Regions from separate parts of the Notoacmeibacter ruber genome, predicted to be linked through region 2. Evidence: predicted binding sites of a transcription regulator. Region 2 holds the regulator's gene; the other holds the start of a gene.

Region 1 (7,928 bases), 470 kb from region 2:
AATGACCGATTTTCCGAGACGCTGATCTTCCCAGTAATCGGTCGTCATGACCCAGAGACGCAGAATATCGGCGCCGGACTGCGCCATCACATCCTGCGGAAAGACCTGATTGTTCAGACTTTTGGACATTTTCCGCCCGTCTTCCGCCATGGTGAACCCATGGGTGATGACGGCGTCGTATGGCGCGCGGCCACGCGTTCCGCAGCTTTCCAGCAGGGACGAATGGAACCAGCCGCGATGCTGGTCGGACCCTTCGAGATAGATATCCGCCGGCCATTTCATGTCGTCGCGGTCTTCCAGCGTGAAGGTGTGCGTCGAACCGGAGTCGAACCAGACATCCAGAATGTCGCGCACCATCTGCCAGTCTTCGCCGGCGCGATCACCGAGGAAACGCTCGCGCGCACCTTCGGCAAACCAGGCATCGGCGCCCTCTGCCTCGAACGCTTCGAGAATGCGGCGGTTGACCTCTTCATCCTTCAGGACTTCGCCATCTTCGCTCGCGAACACGCAGATCGGCACGCCCCAGGCACGCTGGCGCGACAGCACCCAGTCCGGTCGGTCCTCGATCATCGCGCGCAGCCGGTTCTGGCCGGCCGCGGGCACGAAGCGGGTGGCATCGATGGCGGCCAGGGCACGGCTGCGAAGCGTATCGGTCTGCGCCGGCTCGCGGCCCGAAAGACCGTAGCCTTCCAGATCCTTGTCCATCGACACGAACCATTGCGGCGTGTTGCGGAAGATCACCGGCTTCTTGGAGCGCCAGCTATGCGGATAGGTATGCTTCAGGCGACCACGCGCGAAGAGCGCGTTTGCTTCGATCAGCGCCGCGATCACGGATTTGTTGGCGTCGCCCTTCTTACCCTTGTCGTCGATGACGCGGGCCGGGCCACCTTCGCGATCCGGGCCGAAGCCCGGCGCATCCTTGGTGTAATAGCCGGCATCATCGACCGGGAACGGAATGTCGGTCGGAACACCGCGCTTCTCAAGTTCGACAACGCTGCCAACCCAAGCGTCGAAATCTTCCCGACCATGGGATGGCGCGGTGTGGACGAAGCCTGTGCCGGCATCGTCGGTCACGTGATCGCCAGCAAGAAGCGGGACCGGGAAATCATAGCCGAGATCCGCAAGAGGATGCGCGCAGGTCATGGCTGACAACATCTCGGCTGTCACGTCCATCTTACGCTCAAAGCCAAGCTTGGCCTTTTCGAAACTCTCTTCAGCCAGCGCATCGGCAAAGATCAGTTTCTCTCCGGGCTGTGGGCCGAAATCGTTTTCCGCGCTTGTGACCTCATAAAGACCGTAGGAAATGCGCGGCGAAAACGCGATGGCGCGGTTACCTGGGATCGTCCAAGGCGTGGTTGTCCAGATGACGATCGAGGCATCAGCGATCTTGGCCGCGAGAGGCTTCAAAACTTCGAATTTATCTCGCGAGGAAGTTGCCCCGTCTCCTTCTAGGAAAACTCGGGTGTTTGTACCTATAGGAAACTTCACCCAGATCGTATCGGATTCGTAGTCCTGATACTCCACCTCGGCCTCGGCCAATGCGGTGCGTTCGACCACCGACCACATGATCGGCTTCGATCCGCGATAGAGCTGGCCGCTCATCGCGAATTTCAGCAGTTCGCCGGCGATGCGCGCCTCGGCGTGATAGTTCATCGTCGTGTAGGGCTTGTCGAAATCACCGATCACACCGAGCCGCTTGAACTCTTCGGACTGCACCTCGATCCAGTGCGCGGCGAAATCGCGGCATTCCTTGCGGAATTCGTTGATCGGCACTTCGTCCTTGTTCTTGCCCTTGGCGCGGTACTGTTCCTCGATCTTCCATTCGATCGGCAGGCCGTGGCAGTCCCATCCCGGCACGTAGTTCGAGTTGAAGCCGCGCATCTGGAAGGAGCGCGTGATGACATCCTTCAGGATCTTGTTGAGCGCGTGACCGATATGGATGTTGCCATTGGCATAGGGAGGGCCGTCATGCAGCACATGCAGCGGTCGGTCCTTGGCGTCTTCACGCAGCTTTTTGTAGAGGTCGAGCTCGTTCCAGCGGGCGACGATTTCCGGCTCCTTCTTGGGGAGGCCGCCCCGCATGGGAAAATCGGTCTGCGGCAGAAAAAGCGTTTTGGAATAGTCGATGCCGGTGTCGGTCTTGGTATCGTCGGTCATAGGGTCGGATCAGCCTGGGCGCGGCGAAAAACAAAAGTGTGGGCGCGCCATTGGTAGGAAAACTTCCGCGACCGGCAGAAATGCGGGCCGCAAGCGAAACATCCCGGACCTTCGTGCGCGCCAGTCACGCGCAGGCGAAGGCCGGGCGGCTAATTCGTATGCCGGCGAGAGCCGGAGGGATGCGCCATTCCGTCATGGCCGCGCTTCTAGCGGAAGGCGCGCGAGGTGGGAAGGGGCATTAGCCCGCAACATCACCGACCAGCCCGTCGAAACTGACAGGCAGATCGAGCGGGCCGAGTGGCTGGACGCCAGCAAGAACCGCCCGTGCCTCCTCCTCATCGCGCTTCATCTGCGCGATCAGCGGATCGAGCCCATCGAATTTCTCTTCACCGCGCAGCCAGGAAAACAGGCTGACGGAGCATGTCTCGCCGTAGAGATCGCCGGAAAATCCGAACAGGAAGGTCTCAAGCAGAGGAGCGCCCTTCTCGGTCACCGTCGGCCGACGCCCGAAGCTGGCGACACCATTGTGGAGCGTGCCGTCGGCGCGCCTGAACCGGACGGCGTAAATCCCGAGTGCGAGCTCGGTCTCCTCCGGCAGCGACATGTTGGCCGTCGGATAGCCGAGCGTCCGGCCCAGTTGCTGGCCCTTCTCCACCTGAGCAACCACAGTATGGCGATAGCCGAGCAGCCCATTGGCGTGCGCCAGATCGTGATCGGCCAGCGCCTGCCGGATCGTTGTCGAGGAAATCAGCAATCCGTCTTCTGCCGTTTCCGGTTCGACGATCTCCACATCGAAGCCGCGCCGTTTTCCCTCGTCAGCGAGCATATCGGGCGTGCCGGCGCGCTTGTGACCGAAATGGAAATCATGGCCGACGATAACCGCGCGCGCACCGAGTCCCTCGCAGAGCATCTTCTCGATAAAGGCCTCCGGCGAAAGGGCCGCGAATTCGTCATCAAACTCTTGCTCGACGACGGCCGTGACGCCGAGCGCTTCCAGAAGACGAGCCCTTAGCGAGGGCGGTGTCAGCCGGTAAACCGTCTCCTTCGAAAAGAAGGCGCGTGGGTGAGGCTCGAAGGTCAGCACGATCAACGGCGCGCCGATCTTGTCGGCTTCAGCCCGCGCCATTGTCAGCACGGCCTGATGGCCGCGATGCACGCCGTCAAAATTGCCAATGGCGATGATGCCGCCGCGAAGTTCGGCGGGCAGGTCCCGGCAGTGATCGATGCGAGATATTGCCATCGGATCAGACGAGTTGCGTCATAGCGGCGACCGGGCGCATCCCTTCCGCCTTCAGAAGTTCGAACGTATCGATATCGCCCTCGATGCTCGCCTCGCCGCCCGTGACGAAAAGGCAGTCAATGTTCTGCGCGATCGCGCCGCGAACGTCGGTCGGGACACCGTCACCGATGGCAAGCGCATCCGATTTCGCAAAGGAGCGACCCGCGCTATTCGCTGCCAGATCGAGCGCGGCGTCATAGATCGGGCCATGCGGCTTGCCGGCCACCCGAACCAGGCCGCCGCGCTCTTCATAGGCTTGCGCAAGAGCACCGGCGCAAGGCACCACGATATCACCGCGACGCACCTTGAGGTCCGGATTGGCGCAGATCATCGGCAGTTCGCGCGCTGCAAATTCGTTCAGCATGGCATCGTAATCGTCGAGCGTCTCTTCCTCATCATTGATGAGGCCGGTGGAGACGATGACGTCAGCCTCTTCTTTCGAGACGAGTTCAACATCGAGACCGTCATAGATATGGAGTTCGGCTTCCGTGCCGATATGAAAGATGCGCTTCGCCCCTTCGGCGATCAGCCTGCGCGTGACGTCGCCCGAGGTGACGATGGCGTCCCAGGCGTCGTCCGGCACCCCGATCTGCACCATCTGTTCGCTTACGGCATCGGCGCGGCGCGGCGAATTGGTAATCAGCACGACGGTCTTTCCCTGGCTCCGGGCGCGTGTCAGCGCCGCACAGCCCCGGTCATAGGGCCGGACGCCATTGTGAACGACGCCCCAGACATCGCACAGGAGAAGAGAGTACGCACCGGATACGTCTTCGAGCGCGTCGATCATGAGCGGGGGCTGCCAGGCCATGGGATCCCTTTGGATTGATTGTTTCGCGCTGCATCTAGACCATGGCTAAAGACAAGTCACCATGGCTGGCGATGTTTGGCATCTCATCATAAAAAGGAGGCGACCAGCCATGCGGGGTAGCGCAATGCGGAAAGTCCTTTTCGCTCTTTTCGTCGTCATCCTTTTCTTCACCATCTATCAGGTGCTGACGCCTATCCTCTCGGCCAATCCTGATTTCTCCAGCCTTGTCGTCCGCGACGTTCTCGTGGTGAGCCTGCTGATCGCGGCTCTTTCGCTCGTCATTTCCCTCGTCGCCCTGCTCCGCGCCAGTCGCGTGGAAAAGCAGATCGAGGATCGACTGGTGGCGATCGACCGCGCCCTTTCCGATTTCGCCAATCGGGCGGATGTAGCGGCGCTTTCCATGGCCGACCTCGCTCGAGCCACGCATCGCGACATCATGACCATGCAGAAACAGTTGGCGACGGACGAAGACGCAGGATTGCCGCCTTCGCCACCGGAGGCCGGCGGAACGAAGACGCAGCCGGGCAAGATCGTTCCCATCAAGATCGAGCAATCAGCCACGCCTTCCCGCCCTGATACCGACGCCGGCACGCTACGTGAGATGATCGAGACCGGCCAAGGACGCCTCAGTCTTTTGCCAATCGTTGATGTGATCGAGATGACACCGATGGCCTTCGAGGCTTATGCCTCACTCAGAGCAGGTGACCAGACGATCGATATTCAGCGGGCGGACCACTTGCCGGACAGTGTCCAGTCGCGTTTGAGCCAGCTTCTCCTCGCAAGGTCCATTGAGGCGGCCCGACAGTTCGACAGGAAAGAGGGCGAACAGCATGGTCACCCCATCCATGTGGCGGTAAGCGGGTCCTTTTTGCGGGCTGCGAAAGAGCGATCCGTTGAGGATCTGGTTGGCACAGGAGATAGGGCCCTGCCGGATGGACTGATCCTTTCCGTATCGCTCGACGATATTCTGGAACAGGCGCCGCCCTATTTCGCCGATGACTGGCGGCCATTGCTGGCCTGCGAGGCGGACAGCTTTCCCGAAAGCGATATAAGAGCTCTGGCGGAAGCCGATATACGCTGGCTCAAACTCTCCGCGAAGGCGATCCTCAGCGAGCCAGACAGCGAGCGATATGGCTTTATATGCGGACCGCTCGGCATGGACATCATCGTGACGCATGTCCATGGGGAAGAAGATGCCGTCGCCCTTCTGGACCGGGGCTTTCGCTACATGAGCGGCCATCATTTCGGCATCCCTCGCCCACTCCGACGCCAGGTACCCCCTGGCGAAGCCGGTTCTTCATAACCATATCGCGGATCAGCATCCCCGACCGCAAAAATTTGCGGACGAAATTCTTGACAGCGGATGGCTTCACCCTTACCTCGACGGCCGTTAGCACTCGCCTAAAGGGAGTGCCAAAGCGACCTCGGCCGACGCCGAGGTTTCATCGTTTCGCAGAAACGTAACAGCCAAGGGTTTGAATAACATGGCCGATACAAATTTCCGTCCGCTTCATGATCGCGTCGTGGTCAAGCGCGTCGAATCCGAGGAAAAGACCGCCGGCGGCATCATCATTCCGGACACTGCCAAGGAAAAGCCGCAGGAAGGCGAAGTCGTGGCCGTTGGGCCCGGCGCTCGTGATGACAGCGGCAAGGTCAATGCTCTCGACGTCAAAGTCGGTGATCGCGTCCTCTTCGGCAAGTGGAGTGGCACCGAAGTCAAGCTGAACGGTCAGGACCTCCTCATCATGAAGGAGAGCGACATTATGGGCGTGGTCTCCTGATCCCCCATCCTGACGAACCGTTCCGTACATCCTGATCTGAAGGGCCTCTGAGCCCAGGAGAGAAGAAAAAATGGCAGCCAAGGAAGTTAAATTCAATCGCGATGCCCGCGAGCGCATGCTCAAGGGCGTCAACATCCTCGCCGACGCGGTGAAGGTGACGCTAGGCCCGAAGGGCCGCAACGTCGTCATCGACAAGTCGTTCGGCGCACCCCGTATCACCAAGGACGGCGTCTCCGTCGCCAAGGAAATCGAGCTTGAGGACAAGTTCGAGAACATGGGCGCGCAGATGCTCCGTGAAGTTGCGTCCAAGACCAACGATCTGGCCGGTGACGGCACCACGACCGCCACTGTGCTGGCACAGGCTATCGTGCAGGAAGGCGCAAAAGCCGTCGCCGCCGGCATGAACCCGATGGACCTCAAGCGCGGCATCGATCTCGCCGTGACCAAGGTCATCGAACAGCTTCGCGGCAGCGCCGCCGACATTTCCACCTCCGACGAGGTTGCCCAGGTCGGCACCATCTCCGCCAATGGCGAGAAGGAGATCGGCCAGATGATCGCCGAGGCGATGCAGAAGGTCGGCAATGAAGGCGTCATCACGGTCGAAGAGTCCAAGACCGCCGAGACCGAGCTGGAAACCGTCGAAGGCATGCAGTTCGACCGCGGCTACCTGTCGCCTTACTTCGTGACCAACACCGAGAAGATGATTGCGGACCTCGAAGATCCGTACATCCTTCTTCACGAGAAGAAGCTTTCCAACCTTCAGGCCATGCTGCCGGTTCTGGAAGCTGTCGTTCAGTCTTCCCGTCCGCTGCTGATCATCGCTGAAGACGTCGAAGGCGAGGCTCTGGCCACGCTCGTCGTCAACAAGCTGCGCGGCGGCCTGAAGATTGCTGCCGTCAAGGCTCCGGGCTTCGGCGACCGCCGTAAGGCCATGCTCGAGGACATCGCGATCCTCACCGGGGGTACGGTCGTTTCGGAAGATGTCGGCATCAAGCTGGAAAACGTCACGCTCGACATGCTTGGCACGGCGAAGAAGGTCTCCATCACCAAGGAAGAGACCACCATCGTCGACGGCGCCGGTTCGCAGGACGACATTCAGGGCCGCGTCGGTCAGATCAAGGCGCAGATCGAAGAGACCTCTTCGGACTACGACCGTGAGAAGCTCCAGGAGCGTCTCGCCAAGCTGGCCGGCGGCGTTGCCGTCATCCGCGTTGGCGGTTCCACGGAAGTGGAAGTCAAGGAGAAGAAGGACCGCGTTGACGACGCCCTGAACGCCACCCGCGCTGCGGTGGAAGAAGGCATCGTCGCTGGTGGTGGCGTCGCGCTTCTGCGTGCGACCTCGGCTCTGGAAGGCCTTTCGGGCGAGAATGACGACCAGGTGGCCGGTATCCAGATCGTTCGCCGCGCCCTTCAGGCTCCGCTTCGCCAGATCGCTACGAACGCAGGCGACGAAGCCTCGATCGTGGTCGGCAAGATCCTCGAAAACAGCTCGAGCACCTGGGGCTACAACGCTCAGACGAGCGAATATGGCGAGATGGTCTCCATGGGCATCGTCGACCCGGTCAAGGTCGTTCGCACGGCCCTTCAGGACGCAGCTTCGGTTGCCGGCCTGCTGGTCACCACCGAAGCCATGATCGCCGAGCTTCCGAAGAAGGATGCTGCTCCGGCCATGCCGGGTGGTGATATGGGCGGCATGGGCGGCATGGGCTTCTAAGCCCGGCCCGAGCCAATACCAAAATGATGTGGGGGCGGCCTTCGGGCCGCCCCCTTTCTTTAGGTTCGAAGCGCACGATCAAATCTCATCAAGATAATTTGTCTTGCCTCTTCCCTTGCGAAAGTTCAGCTTCCCCGACCAATGATGAGAAGGAGAAGCCGGCATGTTCCGCATCCTACGCCATGGCGC
Region 2 (7,928 bases):
CGTGCCGCGATGTCGCACGCCCCTTCTCCGAGATCCGCGATGCACAAGTTCTGCCGACGACCATCGCGCGGCTTCGCGATGTCTTCGCGGCCAATGATGAAGCCAGGCAGCTTTTCAAGCCGCTGGAGGCATGGGGCGATGCGCATCGGCAGGAGATACTGGACGATGCCGATCTGAAGGAGCGAAGGCAGGAGGCAGCGGATACGATCGAGAAAATCCGTGAGCGCTTCCACGAGATCGAACTGGACTGCGCCCCCGAAAAGGCGCTTCGAAAGGGTGTGGCAAAGTCCTATGGCCGAGCGCGAGACGGCCTTTCGGAGGCGATCGTCTCCTCAGACGCCGAATTGCTCCACGATTGGCGCAAGCGTCTGAAATATCACTGGTATCATATGCGCCTTCTGCGCGACATCTGGCCGGATGCGATGGATACGCGCATCGCGGCTCTGGACCGGTTGACCGATATTCTGGGCACAGACCACGATCTGGTCGTCCTGCTCGAACGGCTTCGCGCCGATGATCCCGACGGTCTGACCAAGGAAGCGCGTCGAGGCCTCGAAGTACTTCTGGCCACACACAGCACCAGCCTGCGTGTCGAAGCGTTCCGGCTCGCGCCGCTGCTTCTCGTGGAGAAGCCCCGTGCGCATGGGCGGCGAATGGCGGGCCTTTGGCGTGTCGCAAATGCCGCCAGTCTGGTTCAAAAATAAAAGAGCCGGACGTTTCCGCCCGGCCCCTTCGCTCCCCAGCAGAACTGCGGGTTGATGCGGTGCGCGCTCTTAGAACTTGTAAGACACACGCGCCCGGACGGTGTGCAGGCTCGCATCCGAACCCGTATCGTCGAAATCATCGAAATTGTGGTACATGTAGTCGGAACCGACAATGACGTTATCAGTCGCCGCGAAATCAAGGCCGGCACCGACTTCCAGACCGCCATCGCTGACATCGCCATCGGGATCTGTCTCGCCCCATGCATAGGCGTAGCCGACCGTACCGCTCAGCAGGAAGCGGTCGACGGCGAAACCGGCCTTCAGTTTGGCGCGAGCGATCGCATCGACGTCGATATCATCGCTGTCGATACCGGAGGCATCGATGTCGAATTCCGGGCCGACGACGAAGGAGCCGTACTGGAACAGGTATCCCGCGTGGGCACCGCCCAGGAAGCCACTGGGATCATCGCCCGGATCAAGTTCGCCGAAACCATATCCGGCCTGCACACCGGCATAGGCGCCATCCCAGCCGAAACGCTCGGGAGCGACTTCATAGGTCGGGGCCGGTGTAGGAGTGGAATAGTCGATCGCATCGGCGGCCATTGCGGCGCCGGGCAGAAGAATGATGGCGGCAGTTGCCAAAAGGGTTTTCATTTGGGGACCTCGTTACTCTTTACGCTTACTCGCTAACGGCGCGAACCGCCGTGGCTTGCGTATATAATGGGCCGCTTAATGCACTCGTTCCAGCGAATTGCGCAGTGCACTATCGGCCCGAAGCTCAGAAAGAGCCCACAATTTGGTTTTGAGACAAAAAAGCTTATATTTTTAAATAGTTTGCGCCGTTAAACCTTCCTTCACCATAGCGACGGATTGCGCTCAGCGGCCTCTCGGCCAATAAAAAAGCGGCCGGAGAGGTCGCTTTTCGTGGTTAATACTGTCTTAAAGATCAGGCGTCGCGCGTGGCGATTTCGTCAGGCGGACCCGGTTCCGCCGAATCGCCGTGCTCTGTCTGAGCCTCGGTGGCGGCCGGAGCGGCCTTCGGACCACCCTTCGAAACACCGACCATTGCGGGACGCAGCACGCGTTCGCCGATTCGGTATCCGGCCTGTACGACCTGCACCACCGTATTGTTCGGAATATCCGCGTTCGGAACCTCGAACATGGCCTGATGGAAATTCGGATCGAACCGCTCGCCCTCCGGCTCCAGCTTCTGGACGCCGTGGCGCTGCAATGCGCCATGCATCGACTTCTGTGTCAGTTCCACGCCTTCGATGAGGGCGGCAAAACCCGGATCGCCACTATTTCGCGCATCGTCGGGAATGGCTTCGAGAGCGCGCGTCAGATTATCGGCAACGCCAAGCATGTCGCGGGCGAAATTGGCGATGGAAAAGGACTTCGCATCGGCCACCTCGCGCTGCGAGCGACGGCGAACATTCTCCGCCTCGGCGGCCGAACGGAGCAGCTTGTCGCGGAGGTCTTCGACTTCCTTGCCCAGTTCGATCAGAGCGGCATTGGCCTGCTCGGCCTGGTCGGAGGAGTATTCCCGCGGCTCGCCTGTCTGGCTTGCTGCGTTTTCGTCCACGGCTTCGCTATGGTTGTCTTCGGCGTTCATGATCTTCATTTCCGTTTTCTGGCGCTTGGTCAGAACCGTCACAATTGGTTGTGCCCGATATCGAGACAGAGCCCTCTTAAATCAACCCCCGCAGATGGGAATGAAGGACATCAACCCCTGGACAACATCTTCGTGATGACCTGCGCGGTATAATCGACGACCGGCACCACCTGACGGTAATTCAGCCGGGTCGGGCCGATAACGCCTAGCGCACCGACGACGCGATTGGCGCCATCACGATAGGGCGCAACCACCAGCGATGAGCCGGAAAGCGAGAACAGGCGGTTTTCCGAACCGATAAAAATCCGCACGCCCGATCCCTCCTCGGCAAGATCGAGCAGCTGCACGAGATTTTCTTTGCGCTCCAGATCGTCGAACAGATGACGCAGGACCGAAAGGTCCTGCGCGTCCTGAATATTGCTCAAAAGGTTGGAGCGGCCCCGAACGATCAGTCTCGTGGTATTGTCCTGCCCCTCGCCCCAGATTGCGAGCCCGCGCCGCACCAGATCGGCCGACAGATCATCGATCGTCTGGCGCATTTCATCCAGGCGAAGTCCCATCTCGTCGCGGGCCTCGACGAGGGTCCGTCCCCGGATGTGATGGTTCAGAAAATTGGCGGCCTCGGTCAACTGGCTGGGCGTGACTCCTGCCGGCACATCGACGATGCGGTTTTCGACGTCGCCGCTTTCGGAGACCAGAATGGCGAGCGCCTTTCCGGGCTCCAGCATGACGAACTCGACATGCTTGAGGGCGACCTCCACCTTCCCCGTCACCACGAGGCCGGCGCCGTGCGATAGGCCCGACAGCATCTGGCTGGCTTCCGTCAGCATGGTGTCCATGGTCGCATTGCGCCCGGCATCGGAAACCTGGCGGTCGATGGATTTACGTTCCTGATCGCCAAGGCCGCCAAGTTCCATGAACGCGTCGACGAAGAAGCGCAATCCGCCCTCGGTCGGCATGCGGCCCGCCGATGTGTGAGGCGAATAGATCAGCCCAAGATATTCCAGGTCGCTCATCACATTGCGGACCGTCGCGGCGGACAGCGCATTGGGGAGCATGCGAGCGAGATTCCTGCTGCCGAGCGGCTCGCCCGTGTCGAGATAGGATTCCACGATCAGGCGGAAAATCTCACGCGACCGGGCGTCGAGACCCCCGGTTGCAGCGTCATCAGCGATGTTCAAGACAGGTTTTCGTGGCGCCATGGCGGGGAATATAAGCGAGGGAGGCCGTCCGAAAAAGCCGCCCCTCCACCCTTTCGTCATGGCACCCACACCGCTAGAAGGCCGGCAACAAGCAATTAAAGGATCACGTCATGCGCCCTTCCCGCCGCCAACCCGACCAGATGCGTGCCATTTCCTTCGAGCGGAACGTCTCCAAACACGCCGAAGGCTCGTGTCTGGTCAAATTCGGCGACACCCACGTTCTCTGCACCGCGAGCCTGGAAGAACGCGTTCCGCCATGGATGCGCAATAGCGGCAAGGGCTGGGTGACGGCGGAATACGGGATGCTGCCCCGCGCCACGGGCGACCGGATGCGCCGCGAAGCCAGCGCGGGCAAGCAGGGCGGGCGGACGCTCGAGATTCAGCGTCTGATCGGCCGTTCGCTTCGCGCCGTCTGCAATCTGCAAAAGCTCGGCGAGAACCAGATCACCGTCGATTGTGATGTCATCCAGGCCGATGGCGGCACACGAACAGCATCCATCACGGGTGGTTTCGTCGCCCTGATGGATTGCCTGCTATGGATGCAGGAGCGTGGCATGGTGCGCGCTTCGGACGTGGCTCGTGAGCACGTCGCGGCGATTTCCTGCGGGCTGTACAACGGCGTGGCCGTGGCCGATCTGGATTATGATGAGGACTCCTCGGCCCAGGCCGACGCGAATTTCGTCATGACCGGCGCCGGGGGTATCGTGGAAATACAGGGGACAGCCGAGGGCGATCCATTTTCCGAGGAACAGTTCGGCGAGCTCTTTTCCCTTGCCCGCAACTCGATCGCCGAACTCGTTCGGCTGCAAAAGGAAGCGCTGGAACGCTAAAGCCATGGCCGATCCGATTGTTCTCTCGCCCGGCGATACGCTGGTGCTCGCCACCCATAATCCCGGCAAGCTGGCCGAGATGACCGATCTGCTCGCGCCCTATGACATTGCCGTCAAAGGCGCGGCGGAACTCGGTTTGCCGGAGCCGGAAGAGACGGGCGACACATTCGAGAAGAATAGCGCGCTCAAGGCGCTTGCCGCGGCCAAGGCAACGGGGCACATCGCGCTGTCCGACGATAGCGGGCTATGTGTATCAGCACTTGATGGTGCGCCCGGCGTCTACACGGCCGACTGGGCCGAAAAAGAAGACGGATCGGGCCGCGACTTCTCCATGGCGATGGATAAGGTCGAGGACCGGCTCCAGAAAGCGGGCGCGACCTCGCCTGTGGATCGTGACGCACAATTTGTCTGCATGCTGTGCCTCGCCGCACCCGACGGACGGACGGAATTCTTCCCGGGAAGGGTCGAGGGCACCCTCGTCTGGCCGCCTCGCGGCGAGAACGGCTTCGGCTACGATCCCGTTTTTCAGCCCGTCGGCCATGAACGGACCTTCGGCGAAATGGACAAGAGCGAGAAGAAGGGCAATGTCCGACAGGGCGATGCCGGTCGCGCCGATCTCGGCTTGTCGCATCGCGCCCGCGCGCTCAGCGCGTTTCTGGCAGCCAAACTGACAACCGACTGACGATGGCAAGCGGGCTGGCCGAAATACCGCTTCGTGCGCCTTCGCCGATCAATGGCGATGACGGCACAGCCGGGTTCGGCCTCTACCTCCATTGGCCCTTCTGCGCGGCCAAATGCCCTTATTGCGACTTCAACAGCCACGTTCGCCATGTCGAGCCGGACCAACAGCGTTTTGTCGAAGGCTTCGTTCATCAGTTGAAGGCGATGCGGGCTTTGACGGGACCGCGCGAAGTGACATCCGTCTTCATCGGTGGCGGGACGCCGTCCCTCATGGAGGTGAAAACGGTTTCTTCGGTGCTCGATGCGGCAGACGGCATTTACGGCCTGCCGGGCGGTATTGAAATCACGATGGAAGCCAATCCGCAAAGCGCCGAAGCGGGCCGCTTCGCCGGCTATCGGGCCGCGGGGGTCAACCGGCTTTCGCTCGGCGTGCAGAGCCTGATCGACACCGAATTGCGTTTTCTCGGTCGCCTCCACAATGTCGCAGAAGCGCGGGCGGCGATTGATCTGGCGCGGCAGACCTTTCCCCGGCTCTCCTTCGACCTGATTTATGCGCGCCCCGGTCAGGCACCGGAAGGATGGGCGGCGGAACTGAATGCGGCCATCGACATGGCCGCCGACCATCTGTCCCTCTATCAATTGACGATCGAAGACGGCACGGCCTTTCGACGGCTCTACGAGGCCAAGAAATTTCGATTGCCGGAGGAGGGCGTTGCAGCCGATCTCTATGCGTTGACGCAGGAGATCACGGCGGCGCGCGGTCTTCCCGCCTATGAGGTTTCCAACCACGCCGTTCCCGGCGCGGAATCGCGGCACAACCTGACCTATTGGCGCTATGGCGAATATGTCGGCATCGGTCCCGGTGCTCATGGCCGCTTCAAACTCGACAATGGCGCGCGGCATGTGACCATCAGCGAGCGGCACCCGGAACGCTGGCTCGAACTGGTCGACAGTGAGGCAAACGGCGTCATCGAGACGGAAACGCTCGACCGTGAGGCGCAGGCGGACGAGATGCTGCTGATGAGCCTTCGGCTCGTCGAGGGGCTCGATCTGGCGCGCTACGAGGATATTGCTGGCCGGCCGCTCTCACCTGCCCGGCTCTCTCTCCTCGTCAATGACGGCTTCATCGAACCTGTCGGCAATAGCCGCATCCGCGTGACGCCGGCCGGGATGGTGGTACTGGACGCGGTGGTCGCAGATCTCGCGGCGTAAATCCGATTTCATGTGATAGAACGAGAACTTTCAGACAGGTAAGAGTTTGCCATGACTCCTGAATTCATCATTACAGCGCTGATCGTTGTCGCCGCGCCCGGCACGGGCGCCATTTTTACGATGGCTGCGGGCCTGTCACGCGGACCGCGTGCCGCTCTCGTTGCGGCTTTCGGCTGTATGCTTGGTATCCTGCCTCATATGGCAGCTGCCATAACGGGTCTTGCCGCACTCCTTCATGCCAGCGCACTGGCCTTTGAGGTCATCAAATATGCGGGTGTCGTGTATCTGCTCTACATGGCCTGGCAAACGCTGAAGACCGGCGGCCCACTAACGGTCGAATCGGATGGCAAATCAAAGTCCGATCGCCAGGTCATCCTGTCGGCCATTCTGATCAATGTTCTCAATCCCAAGCTATCGATTTTCTTTTTCGCCTTCCTTCCGCAATTCGTCGAAGTCGAAACGGCCGGCGCATTGCCGCAAATGATCGAGCTATCGACCATTTTCATGATGATGACCTTCGTGGTGTTCGCTTGCTATGGCGTCTTTGCCGCCACGGTCCGGCAACGCCTGCTCTCGAGCGCAGAGGCCATGACGTGGTTGCGCCGCTCCTTTGCAGCCGTCTTTGTTGGCCTCGGTGTTCGACTGGCGCTGGCAGAACGCTGATCGCGCTCGTTTGCGCCCGATTGTCCGAACAGCGAGAGGTCGCCATCGCCGGATATCATATCTATAGGCGGGATGGACGGATGAAGGGCAATGGGAGAACTGCGTGGGCGAGCAGCATAGTAGCGGTGGGTCTATGCGGCGCTACCTGATAAGCGGGCAGAGCTTTTCGTCCGCGCCGCTGCCTGCTGGTCTGCATCTCGTCGCAACGCCGATCGGCAATCTTTCCGATATCACGATCCGGGCGCTGGAAGTGCTTGCTGCGGCGGACATCATTGCCTGTGAAGACACACGGACCAGCCGCGTGCTGCTTCAGCGCTATGGTATCCAGGGCAGATTGGTCGCCTATCACGAGCACAATGCTGCGAGTGCCGGGCCCAAGCTGATCGCCGCCATCGCTGACGGACAGAGCGTCGCGCTGATCTCGGATGCCGGCACGCCGCTTTTGTCCGATCCCGGCTACCGGCTCGTCGATGAGGCCGTCGAGGCGGGCGTGTCTGTCGTTCCGATTCCCGGCCCGTCCGCTGCGCTCGCGGCCCTGACAGCCTCCGGCCTGCCGACCGATGCCTTTTTCTTCGCCGGGTTTCTGCCCTCGAAAGCCAAGGCTCGGGCCGACCGGCTGGCTGAGCTTAAAAGCATTCCGGGCAGTCTGATCTTCTATGAATCGCCGCGCCGTTTACCGGATTGCCTCTCGGCCATGGTGGAGACGTTTGGCGCGGAGCGGCCTGCATCTGTCTGTCGCGAACTGACCAAGACCTTCGAAGAGTACCGCCGAGGCACACTCTCCGACCTTTCCAAACACTACGAGGAGACCGGAGCGCCCAAGGGCGAATGCGTGATTTGCGTTGGGCCACCACTGGCCGAGGCTGCTCCGGAGGGCGAGGTGCTGGACGCGCTGCTACGCGATCTCGCGGGCGACATGCCCGCCGGCAAAGCGGCGGCCGAAGCCGCAAGACAGACTGGCCTGCCAAAATCCGATCTTTACAAGAGACTTGTCGAATTGAAGAGCGGCGATGGCTGAGGCGGG

The links. Region 2 encodes HrcA, which represses chaperone genes, less so after heat shock. Its sites were predicted from a motif close to GTTAGCACTCNCNNNNNGNGAGTGCTAAC; they were not measured.
Region 1: the regulator HrcA is predicted to act here: its motif matches at 5,634-5,662, upstream of groES (co-chaperone GroES).

What each region holds. Positions count from the first base shown of each region.
Region 1 is NZ_RCWN01000001.1:554,983-562,910, reverse strand. Features, by position in the region: gene ileS (isoleucine--tRNA ligase) at 1-2,157, opposite strand, end outside; gene D8780_RS02625 (bifunctional riboflavin kinase/FAD synthetase) at 2,396-3,397, opposite strand; gene D8780_RS02620 (TIGR01459 family HAD-type hydrolase) at 3,402-4,244, opposite strand; gene D8780_RS02615 (EAL domain-containing protein) at 4,369-5,547, shown strand; gene groES (co-chaperone GroES) at 5,729-6,025, shown strand; gene groL (chaperonin GroEL) at 6,096-7,739, shown strand; gene D8780_RS02600 (OmpA family protein) at 7,903-7,928, shown strand, end outside.
Region 2 is NZ_RCWN01000001.1:89,460-97,387, reverse strand. Features, by position in the region: gene D8780_RS00440 (CHAD domain-containing protein) at 1-704, shown strand, start outside; gene D8780_RS00435 (outer membrane protein) at 774-1,358, opposite strand; gene grpE (nucleotide exchange factor GrpE) at 1,651-2,349, opposite strand; gene hrcA (heat-inducible transcriptional repressor HrcA) at 2,427-3,518, opposite strand; gene rph (ribonuclease PH) at 3,629-4,348, shown strand; gene rdgB (RdgB/HAM1 family non-canonical purine NTP pyrophosphatase) at 4,353-5,030, shown strand; gene hemW (radical SAM family heme chaperone HemW) at 5,033-6,241, shown strand; gene D8780_RS00405 (LysE family translocator) at 6,293-6,904, shown strand; gene rsmI (16S rRNA (cytidine(1402)-2'-O)-methyltransferase) at 7,038-7,922, shown strand; gene D8780_RS00395 (YraN family protein) at 7,915-7,928, shown strand, end outside.